Regions from separate parts of the Streptomyces sp. NPDC030245 genome, predicted to be linked through region 3. Evidence: predicted binding sites of a transcription regulator. Region 3 holds the regulator's gene; each other region holds the start of a gene.
What was found. The regulator HrcA, encoded in region 3, represses chaperone genes, less so after heat shock. The targets are predictions, from matches to a motif close to TTNGCACTCNGNNNNNCNGAGTGCNAA.
Positions count from the first base shown of each region.

Region 1: a site for HrcA is predicted at 3,174-3,200, ahead of groL (chaperonin GroEL). Genes of this name have one in related genera too.
Region 2: a site for HrcA is predicted at 2,771-2,797, ahead of groES (co-chaperone GroES). Genes of this name have one in related genera too.

Region 1 is NZ_JBVICF010000004.1:163,295-168,425, reverse strand. Features, by position in the region: gene ACZ4Z4_RS12795 (esterase/lipase family protein) at 8-1,318, shown strand; gene groL (chaperonin GroEL) at 1,419-3,044, opposite strand; gene ACZ4Z4_RS12785 (cold-shock protein) at 3,360-3,563, opposite strand; gene ACZ4Z4_RS12780 (MoaD/ThiS family protein) at 3,983-4,258, opposite strand; gene thrC (threonine synthase) at 4,401-5,131, opposite strand, start outside.
Region 2 is NZ_JBVICF010000012.1:266,834-271,964, reverse strand. Features, by position in the region: gene ACZ4Z4_RS30200 (hypothetical protein) at 1-434, opposite strand, end outside; gene groL (chaperonin GroEL) at 573-2,201, opposite strand; gene groES (co-chaperone GroES) at 2,315-2,623, opposite strand; gene ACZ4Z4_RS30185 (polysaccharide deacetylase family protein) at 3,146-4,072, opposite strand; gene ACZ4Z4_RS30180 (class I SAM-dependent methyltransferase) at 4,155-5,131, shown strand, end outside.
Region 3 is NZ_JBVICF010000001.1:457,125-462,255, forward strand. Features, by position in the region: gene ACZ4Z4_RS02040 (nitronate monooxygenase) at 1-722, opposite strand, end outside; gene dnaJ (molecular chaperone DnaJ) at 991-2,130, opposite strand; gene hrcA (heat-inducible transcriptional repressor HrcA) at 2,131-3,147, opposite strand; gene ACZ4Z4_RS02055 (MBL fold metallo-hydrolase) at 3,304-4,038, shown strand; gene ACZ4Z4_RS02060 (DUF3097 domain-containing protein) at 4,074-4,892, shown strand; gene hemW (radical SAM family heme chaperone HemW) at 5,117-5,131, opposite strand, start outside.

The DNA.
Region 1 (5,131 bases), on a different contig from region 3:
ACCCTTCATGTCCAAGCGCAACGAACCCGACGAGCCGCACCGGCCCGAGCGGCCGACCCGGCCGGACCTCCAGGAGCTGGACGAGCGCGAGGTGGCCGAGGCGATCGGGTCGGCCGCCCGCATCACCCTGGCCCCGGGCCCGCGCGAGGCCCGCGAGGCCCCCGCCGCCGCCCCGCAGCCCGACGACGAGTGGGCGCTGCCCGGCGGCACCGCCTGGGTGTACCTCGCCGACCGGACGAAGGGCCTGACGCGGCCCGTCATCCTCGGCGACGGCTTCAGCAGCGGCCCGAGCGAGCTGGACTTCTCCTGGGAGATCCTGGAGCGCGGCCCGTACCCGTTCCTCACCGCGCTGCGGCAGCGCGGCTACGACGTCATCGTGCTCGGCTTCGACGAGCGCAGCGCGTCGATCCTGGAGAACGCCGAGGTCGCCAGGGCCGCCATCCTGGAGACCATCGCGCGGCGCAACGGCGATCACCCGCTGACCGTCGGCGGGTTCAGCATGGGCGGACTCGTCACCCGGTACGCGCTCGCCAAGATGGAGCACGACGGCGGGACGGGCGAGAACGACCACCAGACAGCCCTGTACTTCTCGTACGACAGCCCGCACCGCGGCGCCTGGATCCCCATCGCGTTGCAGTCGTTCGCGCACTACATCCGGCGTCTCAACGCGGCGTTCTCGAACCAGATGAACAGCCCGGCCGCCCGCCAGCTGCTGTGGCAGCACATCAGCGAGTGGGGCGACACCCCCGACACCGACAAGGAGCGCGGCACCTTCCTCGCCGAGCTCGACCGGGTGGGCCGCTGGCCCTCGCGGCCGAAGAAGATCGGCGTGGCCAACGGCTCCCGCATCGGCGAGAGCAACGGCATCCCGGCCGGCGAGCAGGCCTTCCACGGCAAGGGCCTCGCCATCACCGGCACCCACCTGTACACGCAGTCCGCGGGCGAGGACCAGCTCGTCGCCCAGCTGCGCGTGGTGACCCTGCGCAGGCCCCGCATCCGCACCACGGGCCTGCCCGAGATCGACGGCGCGCCGGGCGGCACCCTGGAGGGGTTCGGCATCCTCGCCGACGAGCTGAACAAGATCCCCGCGCTGATCGGCCTCGGCTGCGAGGCGGACTTCCGCGAGCACTGCTTCGTGCCGACGGTCAGCGCGATCGCCCTGCGCGACATCGACACCCACGACAAGCTGTACGACCCGGTCACGGCCTCCGCGGAGGAGGAGAGCGAACTGGACGAATTCCTCTGCGCCTCGAAGAACGAGGGCCACACCCTGGTCACCGAGGAACTCTGCACCTGGATCCTGGACCGTCTGCCGTAACCCGGAACCCGGTACCCCGGAAAACGCCCGAGGGCGGCACCCCTTCCTGCGAAGGAGTGCCGCCCTCGGTACGTGAGGACAGTGATCAACCAGAGGTCGATCAGAAGTCCATGTCACCGCCCGGCATGCCGCCCGGAGCGGCGCCCGCGGCGGCCTTCTCCGGCTTGTCGGCGATGACGGCCTCGGTGGTGAGGAACAGCGCGGCGATGGAGGCGGCGTTCTGAAGGGCGGAACGGGTCACCTTCGCCGGGTCGAGGATGCCCTCGGCGATCATGTCGACGTACTCACCGGTCGCGGCGTTCAGGCCGTGGCCGACGGTCAGGTTGCGCACCTTCTCGACGACGACACCGCCCTCCAGGCCGGCGTTGACGGCGATCTGCTTCAGCGGGGCCTCGAGGGCCAGCTTCACGGCGGCGGCACCGGTGGCCTCGTCGCCGTCGAGCTCCAGCTTCTCGAAGACCTGGGAGGCCTGGAGCAGGGCCACGCCACCACCGGCGACGATGCCCTCCTCGACGGCCGCCTTCGCGTTGCGGACGGCGTCCTCGATGCGGTGCTTGCGCTCCTTGAGCTCGACCTCGGTCGCGGCACCGGCCTTGATGACGGCCACGCCGCCCGCGAGCTTCGCCAGGCGCTCCTGGAGCTTCTCGCGGTCGTAGTCCGAGTCGCTGTTCTCGATCTCGGCGCGGATCTGGTTGACGCGGCCCTGAACCTGGTCGCTGTCACCGGCGCCGTCGACGATGGTCGTCTCGTCCTTGGTGATGACGACCTTGCGGGCGCGGCCGAGCAGGTCGAGACCGGCGTTCTCCAGCTTGAGGCCGACCTCCTCGGAGATGACGGTGCCACCGGTGAGGATGGCGATGTCGCCGAGCATGGCCTTGCGGCGGTCACCGAAGCCCGGGGCCTTGACGGCGACGGACTTGAAGGTGCCACGGATCTTGTTGACGACCAGGGTCGACAGGGCCTCGCCCTCGACGTCCTCGGCGATGATCAGCAGCGGCTTGCCCGACTGCATGACCTTCTCCAGGAGCGGAAGGAGGTCCTTCACGTTGGAGATCTTGGAGTTGACGATCAGGATGTACGGGTCGTCGAGCGACGCCTCCATACGCTCCATGTCGGTGGCGAAGTACGCCGAGATGTAGCCCTTGTCGAAGCGCATACCCTCGGTGAGCTCCAGCTCCAGACCGAAGGTCTGGGACTCCTCGACGGTGATGACGCCTTCCTTGCCGACCTTGTCCATCGCCTCGGCGATGAGCTCGCCGATCTGGGTGTCGGCGGCGGAGATGGAGGCCGTCGAAGCGATCTGCTCCTTGGTCTCGACATCCTTCGCCTGCTCGAGCAGGGCGCCGGAGACGGCCTCGACGGCCTTCTCGATGCCGCGCTTGAGGGCCATCGGGTTGGCACCGGCGGCCACGTTGCGCAGACCCTCGCGCACCAGGGCCTGGGCCAGGACGGTCGCGGTCGTCGTGCCGTCACCGGCGACGTCGTCCGTCTTCTTCGCGACCTCCTTGACCAGCTCGGCACCGATCTTCTCGTACGGGTCCTCGAGCTCGATCTCCTTGGCGATGGAGACACCGTCGTTGGTGATCGTGGGGGCGCCCCACTTCTTCTCGAGGACGACGTTGCGACCCTTGGGGCCCAGGGTCACCTTGACGGCGTCGGCGAGCTGGTTCATGCCGCGCTCGAGGCCGCGCCGTGCCTCCTCGTCGAACGCGATGATCTTGGCCATGTGAAGTGGTCCTCCCGGACGGGGTGGCAAGCAAAAACGGACCGTGCTGGTGCCCGCGACGGACGGACTGCGTGCCGTGTGGTTCCTTGCCCCACGCGGCCCGCGGACCTCACCGACCCGATCCAAGTTCTGTCACTCTCACTGGGAGAGTGCTAAGCCCAATGATTAGCACTCGACCCCCACGAGTGCAAGGTGCTCCCGCCAGATCCGCCCGGCGCGCGGGAGCACGGGAGCGTGGGCACACACGAGGGGCCCGTACCCCTGGTGGGATACGAGCCCCTCGCGGTGCGTGCTTCGGTGGTCGGTCGCGCCGAGCTAGACGGCGAGCTTGACCATGTCCGCCTGCGGACCCTTCTGGCCCTGCGAGATCTCGAACTCGACTCGCTGACCTTCTTCAAGGGTGCGGTAGCCGTCCATCTGGATCGCGCTGTAGTGGACGAAAACATCCGCACCACCGTCGACCGCGATGAAGCCGTACCCCTTCTCCGCGTTGAACCACTTGACGGTGCCCTGAGCCATGCCTAACTCCCCTATTACTGGCCCTTGCACAGGACCGCACTTCGCGGACCCGGGTCAGACCTCACCCCCCACTGATTGGGGGTGTGCGCCGGAACGCGTCGACCGCCGCTGAATGTATCTGTCCAACTGCCGTCTGCAACAGGTCAATCGGACGAGAATTCTGGGCGCGCCCGATCGGTAATATGCGGAGAATTCACCGGAATCCAGGGCAAGTCGGGCCGGACAAAAGGCGCATAAGGCTTGAATGGGCAGTGCGCTTTGGCTACTTCTTGTCGGCTCCGGACCGACTTCGTATATGCACTCGGCACTGACGGCGAAGCACGCACCTCAACTGTACCGCGCTCAACCAAGCAGAATTGCCCCCTCCGTTTCTCTCGCGGAGGGGGCAATTCAGTTAACGCAGGGTACTTGCGAAAATGTCAGCCACCAGCCACGGCGGGAATGATCGAGACGCCCGCGCCGTCCGGCGTGGCCGTCTCCAGGCCCTGCTCGAAACGGACGTCGTCGTCGTTCACGTACACGTTGACGAAGCGGCGCAGCTTGCCCTGGTCGTCCAGGACGCGGGCGGCGATCCCGGCGTGGTTCTTCTCCAGATCGGCGATGACCTCCCCCAGATTCGCCCCCTCGGCGGCGACCTCGGCCTTGCCACCGGTGTAGGTGCGCAGGATGGTGGGGATACGGACGTTGACACTCATGGGATTCACCTCGATAGATCACGGGGGGCGCCCCTTTCAGGGGCCGCCCCTCCAGGGGCGCGGGGCTGTTTCGATATGCGGCTCCGCCGCGTGGGCGCGACCAGCCACAGCGGACCCGCAGTCGGGACGAAGGGCTCGGGCCCTACGGCGCCTGGCCGGCAAGACCCGCGGAGCGAAACGCCTCAAGGCTCGGCTTGATGGTCGCCGTGGCCTGCGACGTCTCAGCGACAGCGTCCAGCGTCTTGAGGCCGTCCCCGGTGTTGAGCACGACCGTGGTGAGCGCCGGGTCGAGGAGCCCCGCCTCGAAGAGCTTCTTCGTGACGCCCACCGTCACACCCCCCGCGGTCTCCGCGAAGATCCCTTCCGTGCGGGCGAGAAGCTTGATCGCCTCGACGACCTGCTCGTCGTTCACGTCCTCCACCGCCCCGCCCGTGCGGCGCGCGATGTCGAGGACGTACGGCCCGTCGGCGGGGTTGCCGATGGCCAGCGACTTGGCGATGGTGTTCGGCTTCTGGGGCCGGACCACGTCGTGCCCGGCCTTGAAGGCGGCCGACACGGGCGAGCACCCCTCGGCCTGCGCACCGAAGATCTTGTACGGCTTGTCGGCCACCAGACCGAGGGCGATGAGCTCCTTCAGCCCCTTGTCGATCTTCGTGAGCTGCGAGCCGGAGGCGATCGGGATGACGAGCTGGTCGGGCAGCTCCCAGCCGAGCTGCTCGCAGATCTCGTACGCGAGGGTCTTGGAGCCCTCGCCGTAGTACGGCCGCAGGTTGACGTTGACGAAGCCCCAGCCCTCGCCCAGCGGGTCGCCGATGAGCTCGGAGCAGAAGCGGTTCACGTCGTCGTAGTTGCCCTCGATGCCGACGAGTTCAC
Region 2 (5,131 bases), on a different contig from region 3:
GCGGCCGTTCCGTACAGGCGCAGCAGGTGGGCTTCGCGGGTGGATTCGGTCAGCCGGCCCGGCAGGCCTTCGCCCGCGATCTCCGCCAGCTGTTCGAGTATGACGTCGGCGTACGCCACCACGTCGTTCTGCGCGCCGAGGCGGGCCGTTACGAAGAACGGCACGATCCGTACCCCGGGCGGCGGGTGCAGAGCGAACCAGGCCATGAGCGCGGACTTGCCCGCCCAGGCGTCCGCCCGCCACCAGGCGTACGCGGGACCGGAGTCGGCGCGGCAGAAGGCGGCCAGCTCGGCGAGTTCCCGGTCGCGGTCGACGAGTTCGGGTGGGGCGATGCGGCGCACCTGCTCCCAGTAGGCGGAGCGCACCGGCGGCGACAGGACGACGTGGTTGTGGTCGCCCGTGACGGCCACGCCGATGTCCCGGCCTGCCGACACCGAACGACTGCCCGGTTCAGGATGGCTCATCGGGTCCGGACGGCTTCCCCACGCTCTCATCCGCCCATCCTGCCAACGGCCGAGGCCCGGCACCCCCGTATCGGGGGCACCGGGCCTCGGCGTGCGCTGTGCCTGGGATCAGTGGGAGTGACCGTGACCGTGGCTGTGACCCGCCTCGGCCTCCTCCTCCGCCGGCTTCTCGACGACCAGGGTCTCGGTCGTCAGGAGCAGGGAGGCGATGGACGCGGCGTTCTCCAGGGCGGAGCGGGTGACCTTGACCGGGTCGATGACGCCGGCCTTGACCAGGTCGCCGTACTCGCCGGTCGCGGCGTTGAAGCCGAAGCCCTTCTCCAGCTCGGCGACCTTGGAGGTGATGACGTAACCCTCCAGGCCGGCGTTCTCGGCGATCCAGCGCAGCGGCTCGACGGCGGCGCGGCGGACGACGGCGACACCGGTGGCCTCGTCGCCCTCCTTGCCGAGGGAGTCGCCGAGCACCTTGGCGGCGTGCACCAGGGCGGAGCCACCACCGGAGACGATGCCCTCCTCGACCGCGGCGCGGGTCGCGGAGATGGCGTCCTCCAGACGGTGCTTCTTCTCCTTCAGCTCCACCTCGGTGGCGGCGCCGACCTTGATGACGCACACGCCGCCGGCCAGCTTCGCGAGGCGCTCCTGGAGCTTCTCGCGGTCCCAGTCGGAGTCCGTGGCCTCGATCTCGGCCTTGATCTGGGAGACGCGGCCCTCGACGTCGGCCTTGTTGCCGCCGCCGTCGACGATCGTGGTGTCGTCCTTGGTGATGGTGACGCGGCGGGCGGTGCCCAGCACGTCGAGGCCGACCTGGTCGAGCTTGAGGCCGACCTCCTCGGCGATGACGGTGGCACCGGTGAGGGTGGCCATGTCGCCGAGCATCGCCTTGCGGCGGTCGCCGAAGCCGGGGGCCTTCACCGCGACGGCGTTGAAGGTGCCGCGGATCTTGTTCACGACCAGGGTCGACAGGGCCTCGCCCTCGACGTCCTCGGCGATGATCAGGAGCGGCTTCGAGGAGTTGGCCTGGATGACCTTCTCCAGGAGCGGCAGGAGGTCCTGGATCGAGGAGATCTTGCCCTGGTGGATCAGGATGTACGGGTCGTCGAGGACGGCCTCCATACGCTCCTGGTCGGAGACCATGTACGGCGACAGGTAGCCCTTGTCGAAGGCCATGCCCTCGGTGAAGTCGAGCTCCAGGCCGAAGGTGTTGGACTCCTCGACGGTGATGACACCGTCCTTGCCGACCTTGTCCATCGCCTCGGCGATGAGCTCGCCGACCTGCGGGTCCTGGGCCGACAGACCGGCGACGGCCGCGATGTCGGCCTTGTCGTCGATCGGACGGGCGGTGGCGAGGAGCTCCTCGGAGACGGCCGCGACGGCGGCGTCGATGCCCTTCTTCAGGGCGGCCGGGGAGGCGCCGGCGGCGACGTTGCGCAGGCCTTCCTTGACGAGGGCCTGGGCGAGCACGGTGGCGGTGGTGGTGCCGTCACCCGCGATGTCGTTGGTCTTGGTCGCCACCTCCTTCACCAGCTGGGCGCCGAGGTTCTCGTACGGGTCGTCGACCTCCACCTCGCGGGCGATGGTGACGCCGTCGTTGGTGATGGTCGGGGCGCCGAACTTCTTGTCGATGACGACGTTGCGGCCGCGGGGGCCGATCGTCACCTTGACGGTGTCGGCAAGCTTGTTGACGCCGCGCTCAAGGGCGCGACGGGCGTCCTCGTCGAACTTCAGGATCTTCGCCATGGGAGCGATTCAGCCCTCTCGAAAACTCGGTTGTCACGAACTGCGCCCCTCGCCGCCCGGCAATCAGCGGGGTGACCAGGGGCGCAGCTCGGAAAGTAAATCTGCTGGGTGAATTACTTCTCGACGATCGCGAGCACGTCGCGGGCCGAGAGGACGAGGTACTCGTCGCCGTTGTACTTCACCTCGGTGCCGCCGTACTTGCTGTACAGCACGACATCGCCGACCTTCACGTCGAGCGGCAGGCGCTCGCCGTTCTCGAAGCGGCCCGGGCCCACGGCGAGGACAGCACCCTCCTGGGGCTTCTCCTTCGCGGTGTCCGGAATGACCAGGCCGGAGGCCGTGGTCTGCTCGGCGTCGAGCGGCTGGACCACAATGCGGTCCTCAAGCGGCTTGATGGCAACCTTGGAGCTGGCGGTCGTCACGATCCGGTCTCCCCCTTCGGAGATCTCACGGGGTTAAGAGTCTGAGGTGTGGCGACCAGGTGGATCCGTCGTCGCGGGTGCCGGACCTGCCCGTCGCGTGTTGGCACTCTCCAGTGGGGAGTGCCAGAAGCGAGACTAGGACGCGGGTTAGCACTCGGTCAAGCGGAGTGCCAATCGGCTGCGCCGGGCTTCAGCGGATCGGGGTGGGAGGCACCCCTTCGGGGCAACGGGTTGCGGTCGTCCGGGGTTCCCCCTCGGCGATAGGAGGGTGCCTCGTTTCCTCTGGTCCGGCACCGGGGGCTGTGCCCACCCGTTCCGCCCAGCGGAACGCCTGCCCACAGCGGGGCGGTGCATCCGGAGCGTCCGTGGCTCCGGGCCTGGACGGGAGTTTCTGCGCTGCCTTTCTGCCCAGTCTTTCGATCGGGTCCACCGATTCCGCGCAGCCCGTGAGCAGTGCGGGCGCGAGTGCTCCGCACAGGAGGGCCCCGGCGAGGAGGCGGCGGTGTGCTCGCGCCCGCGGGGTCACAGGTAGTCCTCCAGTCTGGCCACCGCGTACCCCTTGTCGGTGACCGTCTTCATGACCCGGCGGACCATGTCGGGCATGGTGCCCTGCCAGTCGTCGCGCCCCCGGAAGTGCGTGAGGATGATGTCGCCGGGGTGCAGGTCCTTGTCCCACTCGCGCCACTCCATGCGGTCGGCGAAGGCCTCCGCCGCCCACAGGGGCACCGCTTTGATCCCGCAGGCCTTGGCGGCGCGCAAGGTGTCCTCGTTGTAGTTGCCGTACGGCGGCCGGAAGAGCTCGGGGCGTTTGCCGTAGCGCTTCTTGATGGTCTTCTGCATGCCGCAGATCTCGCGGCGCTGTGCCGCGTAGGAGAGTCCGGGCATGTAGCGGTGGTTCAGGGTGTGGTTGTTCAGGACGACGCCGCGGGACTGCATCTTCTTGAAGTAGGCGTAGTCCTCCTTGACGAGGTAGTCGCTGAGGAACGCGGTGTACGGGATCCGCAGGTCGCTCATCATCCTCAGCAGCGCCGGGTCCTTCTCGGCGCCGTCGTCGATGGTCAGGAAGACGACCTTCTTCTTGGTGGGGATGGTCGTGAAGACCGGTGGCAGGTTCTCGTGCCCCTCGACCTCGAAGCCCTTGCGGGTGGTGATGCGCGGCTTGGTCCTGGGCGGCGCGGGTGCCGGCAGCGGGGTCTTGGCGAGGCCCCAGCGCTTGGCCGCCGCGGCCCGTGCCATCTGGACCGCTGCGAGTCTCCTGGCGTAGGAGTCGAGGGCGCGGGCGGGCGGGGCGTCGAGCCGCTGCCGGCCGTGGGCGCCTGTCACGCCGTCGGAGCCGTCTCCGGAGACGCAGCCCGAGGCGACCGCCGAGACGGAGAGGACGGCCACCAGGACACGGACTTGATTCTTCCGTCTTCTGGTGGATTCTTCTTTTTGTCTTACTAGTTGCATGGCGCCGGATCCTCCCAGGCCATGGCCCGTGCGAGGGCCCGACACCGCCACCGGCCGCGCACCATCCACCGACTGGCCCACAATGGGGCAGGTGAACGACCCGAACACGCCGAGCGGCCACGGGGCCGACCTCGGCGACCCTCTCGCCGCCTTCGCCGCCCTGCGCACCGACGAGGGCCTGGCCCTGCTCGACGAGGTGCGGGACGTCGAGCCCGCGCAGGAGCTCGCCGCCGCCACCCGGCTGCGCCGCACGCACCCGGCCCTCCTGGTCTCCGCCGCCATCGCGCAGGCCCGGCTGCGCCGCCGGGCCGCGGCGAAGTTCGGCGCCGAGGACGCGGCCCGAATGTTCTTCACGCCGAACGGCGTCGAGCAGTCCACGCGCGCCTCCGTCGCCGCCCACCGCGCCACGAGTTTCCGGGCCCTCGGCGTGCGTTCGCTCGCCGATCTCTGCTGCGGCATCGGCGGCGACGCCATCGCCCTCGCGCGGGCCGGCATCTCCGTGCTCGCCGTCGACCGCGACCCCCTCACCTGCGCGGTCGCCCGCGCCAACGCCGAGGCCCTGGACCTCGCCGGCCTCATCGAGGTCCGGGAGACCGACGTCACCGAGGTGGACACCTCCGCGTACGACGCCGTCTTCGTCGACCCGGCGCGGCGGGGCGGACGCGGCCGGATCTTCGACCCCGAGGCCTACTCCCCGCCCCTCTCCTGGGCGATCGGCGCCGCGCTCAAGGCCCCGCTCGCCGCGCTGAAGATCGCGCCCGGCATCCCGCACGAGGCGGTCCCCGCCGAGGCCGGCGCCGAGTGGATCTCGGACGGCGGCGACGTGAAGGAGGCCGTGCTCTGGTTCGGCACGGACACCCCCGCCTCGCACCGCGCGACGCTCCTGCCCGGCGGCGCCTCCCTGTGGACCCCACTCGCCGCGATGCTGCCGGACCCCGAGGTGCGTCCCGTCGGGCGCTACCTGTACGAGCCGGACGGCGCCGTCATCCGCGCCCACCTGGTCGCCGAGGTCGCCGCGCGGGTCGAGGGCGGGCTCATCGACGAGACCATCGCGTACGT
Region 3 (5,131 bases):
AGGAACGCCGTGCCGAGCTGCGCGGCGTCCGCGCCCGCCGCGAGCACTGCGGCGATCTGCGCGCCCCGCATCAGGCCGCCGGCCGCGACGATCGGGATCTGCGCGGTCTCGCGGACCTGGGTGATGAGGGAGAGCAGCCCGATCCCGCAGCCGTCGGTCTCGGGGTTGTCCTTGTGCGTGCCCTGGTGGCCGCCCGCCTCGACGCCCTGCACGCACACGGCGTCGGCACCGGCCCACTGCGCGGTCTGGGCCTCCTCGGCCGTGGTGACGGTGACGACGGTCACCGTGCCGACGCGCGCGAAGGCGTCCAGGACGTCGCGGGTGGGGCACCCGAAAGTGAAGGAGACGACCGGCACCGGGTCGTCGAGGAGGATCGCGAGCTTGGCGTCGTACCCGTCGTCCCGCCCGCTGTCCGGGTCGCCGAGCTCCGTCTCGTACCAGGTGGCCTCGCCGGCGAGCTGGTTGCGGTACACCTCGACGGCGGCGGGGTCCGCGGTGTCGGGCTGCGGCATGAACAGATTGACGCCGAAGGGACGCGAGGTCAGCCCCCGCACCTGTTTGATCTCCTGGTACATCCCGTCGGCCGTCTTGTACCCGGCGGCGAGGAACCCGAGCCCGCCGGCCTCGGCGACGGCCGCGGCCAGCTGCGGCCCCGAGGCGCCGCCCGCCATGGGGGCCTGCACGATCGGGTGGCGGCAGAGATCGGTCAGTGCGGAGGACATGCACGCATCGTGCCACGCTCTGTGACCCGGACCGAATCGCGCACCCCGCACCGGGCGTGCGCCGCCCCGTCTGCCCACGCTCCCCCGTCGGCGTCTACCGGCCGTCGCGGCTCGCTCGCGCAGTTCCCCGCGCCCCTGAAGGGGCCCGGGACGGGCCTTCAAGGGGCGCGGGGAACTGCGCGACCAGCCCCCACGAACCCGCAGCCGAACAAAAAGGCCCCCGGCGACGGAACCCGTCGCCGGGGGCCAAAGAACACCGCTCAAGGCGCTACCGCCCGTTGAACGCATCCTTGAGCCGCGAGAACAACCCCTGCTGCCCCGGCTGGAACTGCCCCGTGGGCCGTTCCTCCCCGCGCAGCTGCGCCAGCTCCCGCAGCAGCCGCTCCTGCTCGGGGTCGAGCTTCGTCGGCGTGAGGACCTCGACGTGCACGATGAGGTCACCGCGGCCGCCACCGCGCAGGTGCGTGACGCCACGCCCGTGCAGCGGCACGGACTGCCCGGACTGCGTACCGGGCCGGATGTCGATCTCCTCCAGGCCGTCCAGCGTCTCCAGCGGCACCTTCGTGCCGAGGGCCGCCGCGGTCATCGGGATCGTCACCGTGCAGTGCAGATCGTCGCCGCGCCGCTGGAAGACGGCGTGCGGCAGCTCGTGGATCTCGACGTAGAGGTCGCCGGCGGGGCCGCCGCCGGGGCCGACCTCGCCCTCGCCCGCGAGCTGGATCCGCGTGCCGTTGTCGACACCGGCCGGGATCTTCACGGTCAGCGTCCGGCGCGACCGGATGCGGCCGTCACCGGCGCACTCCGGGCACGGCGTCGGCACGACGGTGCCGAAGCCCTGGCACTGCGGGCAGGGCCGCGAGGTCATGACCTGGCCGAGGAAGGACCGCGTGACCTGCGACACCTCACCGCGACCGCGGCACATGTCACAGGTCTGTGCGGAGGTACCGGGCGCGGCACCCTCACCACTGCACGTCGTACAGACGACAGCCGTGTCGACCTGGATGTCCTTGGTGGTCCCGAAGGCGGCCTCTTCGAGGTCGATCTCCAGGCGGATCATGGCGTCCTGGCCGCGGCGCGTGCGCGACCGCGGGCCACGCTGCGACGCCGTCCCGAAGAACGCGTCCATGATGTCGGAGAAGTTGCCGAAGCCACCGGCGCCGAAGCCGCCCGCGCCTGTGCCGCCGCCCGCCTGGGACAGGGGGTCGCCGCCGAGGTCGTAGACCTGCTTCTTCTGCGGGTCCGACAACACCTCGTACGCGGCGTTGATCTCCTTGAAGCGCTCCTGAGTCTTCGGGTCCGGATTCACATCCGGGTGAAGCTCACGCGCCAGCCTCCGGAAGGCCTTCTTGATCTCGTCCTGGGAAGCGTCGCGGCGCACGCCGAGTACGGCGTAGTAGTCCGTGGCCACTTACGACTCCGCCAGGATCTGTCCGACGTAACGTGCCACTGCGCGTACTGCTCCCATCGTTCCCGGATAGTCCATGCGGGTCGGTCCGACCACGCCGAGTTTGGCGACTGCCTCGCTTCCCGAACCGTAGCCGACCGAGACCACGGACGTGGAGCTGAGCCCCTCATGGGCGTTCTCGTGACCGATCCGTACGGCCATGCCCGAATCCTGCACCTCACCAAGCAACTTGAGGAGCACGACCTGCTCCTCGAGGGCTTCGAGAACGGGCCGGATGGTGAGGGGAAAGTCATGTCCGAAGCGGGTGAGATTGGCGGTGCCGCCGATCATCAGCCGTTCTTCGGTCTCCTCCACGAGCGTTTCGAGGAGGGTGGAGAGGACCGTCGCGACCGTGCCGCGGTCCTCGGTCTCGAAGGCCTCGGGCAGGTCCTGCACCAACTGTGGCACATCCGCGAACCGCCGCCCCGCGACCCTGCTGTTCAGCCTGGCCCGCAGGTCCGCGAGCGCGGTCTCGCCGAACGGCGCCGGGCAGTCGATCATGCGCTGCTCGACCCGGCCCGTGTCCGTGATCAGGACGAGCATCAGCCGGGCCGGAGCGAGCGAGAGCAGCTCCACGTGCCGCACCGTCGACCTGGTGAGCGACGGGTACTGCACGACGGCGACCTGCCGGGTCAGCTGCGCGAGCAGCCGCACCGTGCGCCCCACGACGTCGTCGAGGTCCACGGCGCCGTCGAGGAAGTTCTGGATGGCACGGCGCTCGGGCGCGGTCATCGGCTTGACGCCGGCGAGCTTGTCGACGAACAGCCGATAGCCCTTGTCGGTCGGGATGCGCCCCGCGCTGGTGTGGGGCTGGGCGATGAACCCTTCCTCCTCCAGCGCCGCCATGTCGTTGCGGACGGTGGCCGGGGAGACCCCCAGACGGTGCCGCTCGGTGAGCGCCTTCGAACCGACGGGCTCCTCCGTCCCCACATAGTCATGGACGATGGCGCGCAGCACTTCGAGCCTGCGTTCACTGAGCATCGCGCACACCTCCAGCTGTCTCTGTGAGCCCCGCCTGGCACTCACCGCGGGCGAGTGCCAGCCTTTCAATTGGGCCAGTGTACGGCCGTCGGGTACGGCCCCGGCAAGACAGCGGCTGCCGAACACCGCGCGTGCGGATAGCGTCACCGTATGAACGTGACGCCGGCATGGGAAGCGGCGGGCTGGGAGCGGCTCGCACCGCGCGTGGGGCGGCGGCGCCTGCCCGTCTGGGACTGCACGGCGGGGCTGGTCGTCGGGGACGACGCGGCCCTCATGGTCGAGGCCGGGTCGAGTCTGGCGGAGGGCGCGGCCCTGCGGACCCAGGCCCGGCGGATCCTCGGCGGTGGCCGCAGAGTGACGCACCTCGCACTCACCCACCCGCACTTCGACCACGTCCTCGGCGGTGCCGCCTTCGCGGGCGTGGAGGTGTACGGGGCGGTGGGCATCGACACGGTCCTCACCGAGGGCCGCGAGGAGCTCCGCGAGGACGCGGTGCGCCACGGCCTGGCCGCGGACGCGGCGGCGGAGGCGGCCGACCTCCTGATCCGCCCGCACCACCTGGTGTGCGGGGAGTGGACGCTCGACCTGGGCGGCCTCCAGGTGCTGCTCGCCAACATCGGCCCCGGCCACTCGGGCCACGACCTGGCGGTCCTCGTCCCCGGCACCGACGGCGGACCGGAGGTCGTCTTCTGCGGCGACCTCGTCGAGGAGTCGGGCGAACCGCAGGCGGGCCCGGACGCGGCGCCGAACCACTGGCCGGCGGCGCTGGACCGACTCCTCGACCTGGGCGGCGAGGACGCGCTGTACGTCCCCGGGCACGGCGCGACGGTGAATGCGGCATTTGTCCGGGCGCAACGCGCCACATTGGCCGCCCGCTTCGGCGTGTCGTGACCGCAACACCCTCCGCTCTTCCTATCGTCACCGGAATGCGCCAGTACTCCGCCGACCTCACGCCTCCCTGGAAGAAGCCGAAGCCCGTACCGGAGGTGGCGGCGGACGCCGGCCTCGTGGTCGAGGAGCTGAGCACCGGTTTCTGCGGGGCGGTGATCCGCTGCGAGAAGACGGCGCAGGGCCCGACGGTGACGCTGGAGGACCGCTTCGGCAAGCACCGCGTGTTCCCGATGGAGCCCCGCGGCTTCCTCCTGGAGGGCCGCCCGGTCACCCTGGTCCGCCCCGCGCAGGCCCCTGCTCCCGTACGTCCCTCCCGCACCGCCTCCGGTTCGGTGGCCGTCCCCGGGGCGCGGGCCAGGGTCGCCCGCGCGGGACGCATCTACGTGGAGGGCCGTCACGACGCCGAACTCGTCGAACGCGTCTGGGGCGACGACCTGCGCATCGAGGGCGTCGTCGTCGAGTACCTGGAAGGCATCGACGACCTCCCCGCGATCGTCGCGGACTTCGCCCCCGGCCCCGACGCCCGCCTCGGCGTCCTCGTCGACCACCTGGTCCCCGGCTCCAAGGAGTCCCGCATCGCGGCGGAGGTCACCAGCGCGCACGCCCTGGTGGTCGGCCACCCCTACATCGACGTCTGGGAGGCGGTGAAGCCCGCCTCCGTCGGCATCCCCGGGTGGCCCCGCGTGCCGCGCGGGCAGGACTGGAAGACGGGGGTGTGCAGGGCCCTGGGGTGGCCGGAGAACACGGGCGCGGCATGGCAGCGCATCCTGGGCTCGGTCCACTCCTACAAGGACCTGGAGCCCCCGCTCCTGGGCCGGGTGGAAGAACTGATCGACTTCGTCACCCTGCCCTAGGTCCTGTCGTCACATTCCCGTCGTCCGCCCGGAGGGCGGCCCCGGCGGCGTCTGGTGCGTGCGATCGCAAGGCGCCGGAGCGTCCTCGTGGCGGAGCCACGTGGGCGTTTCGGCAACGCGGCATGGGGGTCCCCCCTGGCCTTTCAGGCCTGGGGGAGGGCGTGCCAGACGCCGCCGGGCAGGCGGGAATGTGACGACAGGGCCTAGGCCCGTGCCGGACGTCCCTAGTCGACCAGGTC